One region of the Shewanella psychrotolerans genome, then DNA from elsewhere that is predicted to be linked to it. Evidence: riboswitches for the same ligand, from Rfam matches in the RefSeq annotation. Region 1 holds a riboswitch; the other holds the start of a gene.
The links. A riboswitch is a leader RNA that binds a small molecule or an ion and turns the genes downstream of it on or off. The one in region 1 is predicted to bind thiamine pyrophosphate.
Positions count from the first base shown of each region.

Region 2: linked by a shared signal. The riboswitch ahead of K0I62_RS08525 (TonB-dependent receptor) and the one ahead of thiC (phosphomethylpyrimidine synthase ThiC) in region 1 are both predicted to bind thiamine pyrophosphate.

Region 1 is NZ_CP080419.1:2,456,825-2,460,041, forward strand. Features, by position in the region: gene thiC (phosphomethylpyrimidine synthase ThiC) at 1-1,619, opposite strand, end outside; TPP riboswitch at 1,889-1,987, opposite strand; gene K0I62_RS10860 (hypothetical protein) at 2,155-3,099, opposite strand.
Region 2 is NZ_CP080419.1:1,915,792-1,919,008, forward strand. Features, by position in the region: gene K0I62_RS08510 (PaaI family thioesterase) at 1-62, shown strand, start outside; gene K0I62_RS08515 (PaaI family thioesterase) at 59-517, shown strand; gene K0I62_RS08520 (YcfL family putative periplasmic lipoprotein) at 602-991, shown strand; TPP riboswitch at 1,095-1,218, shown strand; gene K0I62_RS08525 (TonB-dependent receptor) at 1,291-3,217, shown strand, end outside.

The DNA.
Region 1 (3,217 bases):
CTAGCCTTAGATAAAGCGTTGTCACGCATTTGCGCACTAGGGTGTCCTTTCGCGACATCTGCTGCATGAGCGGCAATTTTATAGGCGATGAGTCCTTGCTTAACATCTTCTTTATTTGGCAGCCCCAAATGCTCCTTAGGCGTGACATAGCACAACATGGCACAGCCATACCAAGCGATCATCGCAGCACCGATCCCCGAGGTAAAATGATCATAACCAGGCGCAATATCAGTCGTTTGTGGGCCTAATGTATAAAATGGTGCCTCATCACAAAGGGTGAGCTGCTTATCCATATTCTCTTTAATCAAGTTCATAGGAATATGACCTGGACCTTCGATAATGGTCTGAACATCATATCGCCAAGCAACTTTGACTAATTCACCCAGTGTTTCCAATTCAGCAAACTGCGCCTCATCGTTTGCATCAGCGATTGAGCCCGGACGCATGCCATCCCCCAATGAAAGGGACACATCATACGCTGCACATAACTGACAAATTTCTTCAAAATGTTGGTAAATAAAGTTCTCTTTATGGTGAGAAAGGCACCACTTAGCCATGATAGAACCGCCGCGCGATACCATCCCAGTAAGGCGCTTAGCTGTCATCGGCACATAGCGCAATAGCACGCCAGCATGGATAGTAAAATAATCGACTCCTTGCTCAGCTTGTTCAATCAGAGTATCTCTAAAGACTTCCCATGTGAGATCTTCTGCGATGCCCCCAACCTTCTCTAGGGCTTGATAGATGGGAACGGTACCAATAGGCACTGGTGAATTACGTATTATCCATTCGCGCGTTTCATGGATGTAACGCCCAGTAGAAAGGTCCATCACAGTATCGGCGCCCCAGCGCGTTGACCAAACTAGCTTTTCGACTTCCTCTTCAATCGATGAGGTCACTGCAGAGTTACCGATATTGGCGTTCACTTTCACTAAAAAGTTTCGACCGATGATCATTGGCTCAGCTTCGGGATGATTAATATTGAGTGGAATAATTGCGCGACCACGAGCGACTTCCTGACGTACAAATTCAGGAGTAATAGGCTCACCGATAGTCGCGCCAAAACTTTCACCTTTCGCTTTACGATTAAGAATTTCATCACGCACCTCTGTGCGCGCCATATTCTCGCGAATGGCGATATATTCCATCTCTGGGGTGATGATCCCTTGGCGTGCATAATGCATCTGAGTAACACATCGGCCAGCTATTGCTTTTCGGGGGGATAATAGTGATTCAAAACGCAGGTGGTCTAAACCATCCTCTTGCAGGCGTTGCTGGGTAAAATGAGAGCTAACCCCTTCGAGCTGTTCAGTATCCTCTCGTTCAGCGATCCAAGCTTGACGTAATTTAGGTAATCCTGTTCGCACGTTAATCTGTGCCTCGGGATCAGAATAAAGACCAGCACAATCGTAGACCATTAGTGGTGGATTAGTTTCGAGTATTTGATCTTGCTCAGCACTACCGATAACAGTATCACTTTGAACAATTTGTCGCATGGCAACCCGAAGATCATCTCGACTTCCGGTTAAGTAAACCTTTTCAGAATTAGGATGTTGCAGTGGTTTTAGATTATCAATAAACGCTTGAGCCTGAGCTCGGTTTTCACGACGATTTGACATAAGCAATCTCACTATTTAATGAATATGAAGTTGCTTGTCAGGAGAATTGAGAGTTGATGGCATTGAGCAAGTCTATTAACACTTAGCAATAGTCATTGCCTGTTAAACTGCTCAGAAATAGTAACGCGATAAAATTGTAGATAAAACGACTAAACCAAGAAGCACTAAATTCAAAAATACTCGAAAAGTCACTCTAAACGGTATTTAAACGACGATTTAGAGCAAGCGTGTTGCTGAGTCTAATCTATCATTTTTTACAATAATGTTGCATTAATATCATGCTTGTTTCCTTCGCAGGGACTAACCTGATCAGGTTCAACGGATCCCGAATAAACGGTCTCAGCCAAATGGCACTCCGACAAGAGGTGGCCAGTATACTCTCAAGTAAGAGAAATAAACAAGCCCTAAAAAATGGATGTTAAGACAAATTAATTGACAAAAGATATTAAAAACAAAACAAAGAGTTAAATACAAATCAAGTTCAAAATATACAGAAGACCAACCACTTCGTTGAATATTAATCATGGCAATTACATTAGTTTTTAACGCCCATTATGGCGAGACGTTTATCGAGCGCTGCTTTTAATGCTTGCTGAATGGTCTGTCCCCCACACTTAAACGGATAGCCTAAATTCTCAGCATGGGGATTTAATACGGTCCCCACTTTAACAATTCGATAGCAGGTATCACCTTGCTTAACAATGCGATTAGGATCGATATGGCTATCTAAGGTGCCGGCCACGGTAAACTCATCAGGTGAACTAAGTTGAAGGATTTCAATATCACCATCCATTTCACTTAGTGAGCGGTTCTGAGTATAAAGGTTAGCCTCTGTAGCCACTAAAGAATCGAGTGCAATTAACCGCTGTTTTTCAACATAGCCTTGAGTGAACAGGCTAACGTTAACAGTACCTGCACTGGTTTGAGTAACCGTGTTATTCACTTTGTGATTTTGGCTACTGGTTTTTTTATCCTGCAACCTTGGTTTATTGTTCTCTGACACCCCATTTTTTAACTGGTTATCAGCTTGGTTAACATTGTTGTCTGTCGTTAATATTGCAGTCTGTAAATCCACCTGAGCTGCGGGTGATGTAGATTGCTCGATAACATTAGGCTGAACTTTAGCGGAGGTAGGTGCTATTGAATCAAGCGTTAAAGAAGTCGCAGGCTGGTAAATGATATAAGCGTTGACCTTTTTATCCTTTGCCGAGCTCTGCTTGATGTCCGTAGAGTGTAAACTGGGTTTCCAAGCAATTTGCAAGCACCATAACAAGAGTAAATGAGCCAGTACAACCGCAAAAATCAGATAAATAGTCGTAGAAACAGGACGCTTTGTATTATCAACCAAACGCCTATCATTGATATGATTAACTAAAACTGAGTCATCTTGATATGAACTAAATGTTCTACTAAATGAAGGTTCGACCATGTTGTAACACAGTTTTCGTCCATTATCGCCAAGCGTTATTCTTATCGGCAAAGTATCCTTTCCTCAGCCTCTTCCAGTGCATAAACGCTTAGAGTTACATCAATAGATGTTAGTTCCCATGTTGTAGAGCCATATTCACAATAAATGGGCATCGACTACGCTATAACCT
Region 2 (3,217 bases), 540 kb from region 1:
GCATTAGTCCTGAGATGGTTGGAGAACCTTTTAGACGTGCACTAATGGGAGAGGGCGAATGAGCCAGATGCAACACACAGGCGAAATGAATGTAAAAGAGATCGTTAAGAAAGCGACAGAGCTTAACGATTTTAGTCATCTGCTTGAACATGTTCCCTATGCTAAGTTTATTGGCATGGAGGTGGCACGTTTTGGTGATGAACTTGTATTTCAATTGCCAGCTAAAGATGAAAATATTGGCAATCCCACTCTGCCAGCTATTCATGGTGGTGTGATTGCCGGTTTTATGGAGATGTCTGCAATTGTCCAGCTGATGGTATTTATGCAAACGACTAAAGTGCCTAAAATTGTCGACTTTTCTATCGATTATTTGAGAGCTGGGTACCATAGAGACAGTTTTGCTGAATGTAAGATAACCCGCCAGGGGCGACGCGTTGCCAATGTGAATATCAATTGTTGGCAAACCAATCGTAAGGCATTAATTGCAACAGCTAGGGCGCACTTCTTAATTGATTAGTCGATTCTTTCGCCTATTAATTAATGCATAGGAAACGGCCCGCATACCGCGCTGCAATGGCCATAAATTGGAGATAGGATAAATATGAAGAACATATTTTTACTTGCAGTGATCATGTTTGCAATGCTGGGTTGTGCGCCCCATACCGCTGGTATTATGGCGAGTTCGACGGGTGAGCAGCGAATTGATAATCGCGCTTTCAATCGTGAAGTGTCTGTTCAACAAGTTATGACTCGTCTAAATGGTCAGCTATTAACCGCGGCGGGAACCATCAGTAGTCAAGTCGCCACAGATTTGCGTTTGCAGTACAAGTTTACTTGGTATGATCTTAATGGCTTAACAATCGAAGATGAAGGCGTTAGCTGGAAATCCTTAAAGCTGCATGGTAAACAACAGATGCAAGTTAGTGCTGTTGCGCCAAATACGACAGCGGTGCGTTGCGAGCTTTATGTACGTAGGGCTTTCTCGAATTAGCTCATTTTTTGATTAAGATGCCAGCACTGCTGGCATTTTTTTTGCGATATACGTCATTTTCTTGATTAAATGTGTCAACAATTTGTAGTACTTATGTATAATCAGCCTTGCCAAGGGGTGTTAGGGGTGACTTATTTTTTAGTTGCTGACTGACTGAGATGTCTATAGACAAACCCTTAGAACCTGATCCGGCTAATACCGGCGTAGGAATGGGCCACATTAGTTGATTACTACAATTTGATTGTGCTTTCTTTCTCGCTTTTTTAAGTGCCGGATCTCAAAAATTAATTTGGGGTCCTATGTTTACAATAAAATCAATATCTCCAGTCGCAATTGCCGTCTGTGCAGTTTTAAATCCTTGTAGTTTACTTGCTAACGATAATCCCGTCACGACTGATGAAATGGAAGTCATTGTGGTGACATCTGATTTTCGTCAATCCGCCTTAGAAAAAATGCCTTCGAGTATCACCGTCATTGATCAACAACAGATTGAAGATGAAGGGGCACAACATTTTGAAGACGTGCTTAATTCTATTGCTAATTTTAACTGGTCTGGTGGAAGTTCAAGGGCAAAGTATTTTCAAATTCGTGGCGTGGGCGAACAGGAGGAATACCAAGGAGCACCAAACTCTTCTGTTGGGTATATCATCGACGATATAGATATGTCTGGTATTGGCATGATATCGAGTATGTATGATCTTCAGCAGGTTGAAGTGCTACGCGGTCCGCAAGGAACACGATACGGTGCAAATGCACTAGCTGGTTTAATCTATCTAAAGAGTAACGATCCAACAGCGGTGTTTGAACACGGTGCAGAACTATCGTTAGGCGATGACCAACTGCGAACCCTGAGTGGTTTTAGTTCAGGACCTATTACTGATTCTGGCAAATTGTTATATCGCGTGTCGTTGCAACAACATGAGCAAAATGGTTATCGTGATAATCTTTATCTTGGACGTGATGATACCAACGGCCGCGATGAGTTTACTGGTCGCGTAAAGCTGCGTTGGTATGCAACCGATGATCTCGCTATCGATTTCAACTTAATGCATGCGAATTTCGATAACGGTTATGATGCGTGGACATTAGATAATAATGGCTTTAATACCCTTACCGACGCTCCAGGTGTTGATAAGCAGCGTACCACCGGTAGTTCACTTAAATTTACCTATTCTGGCGCAGAGCAGTTTGAGCTAGTGTCACTAACCTCAATAGCACAAACGGATACCCATCATGGTTATGATGGTGATTGGGCCAATCCTGAATATTGGCAAGCCAAAAGCTGTGAAGGCGCACCATGTGAATATGATTACACTTGGGACAAGCTCGGTGACAGGCAAACGGTATCACAAGAGTTTCGTTTAAGTTCTACCGATGCTGGGCGCATTTTTAGCGATAGTACCGATTGGTTAGTGGGGCTTTATGGAATGCAGCTCGATGAAGACAACCATACTTCAGAGTTTTATAACGGTTGGATAGATGAACTGCTTGCGGATTACAGTGCAACGAATATGGCGATATTTGGCCAGTTAGACAGTGATTTAGGCAATGATTACGCCTTGTCATTTGGTTTACGTGTTGAACGTAGAGAAAGCGAATATCAAGATAGTGCAGGCGATAGCTTTAAGCCTTCAGAAACCATGTGGGGTGGACATATCGCGTTAAGCAAAGCGCTTAATGAAGATCATGAGAGTTACTTCCGTATCGCTAGAGGTTATAAGGCAGGAGGCTTTAACATGTCACTGCCGACAGAATTGAGTGACAAAAAGGAGTTTCAAACCGAAACCCTTTATAACTATGAGCTCGGTCTTAAGTCTTCATGGTTAGCGGGAGATGTGACGACTAACTTATCTCTGTTCTACATGGATAGACGCGATCAACAGGTGTCAGCTTCTCAGCAAAATCCGTTAGAGCCCCAGAAATTTATTCTCTATATTGAAAATGCCGGCAGCTCTCATAACTATGGTGCAGAGCTCGATGCTAATTGGTATGCCACCGATAATTTGAAATTGTATGCAACATTCGGTTGGTTAGAGACCGCCTATGGTGATTATCAGTATCAAGACAAATATGGCGGATTAGTGGATTTAAGTGGCAGAGAGCTGGCCCATTCACCTAATTTTACCTATAGCGCTGGGGCGACTTATCGCAGTGATAATGGCTGGTTTGCTAACTTAACCACCAGTGGCAAAAGCGAGTTCTATTACTCCGATAGCAACGAGTCTA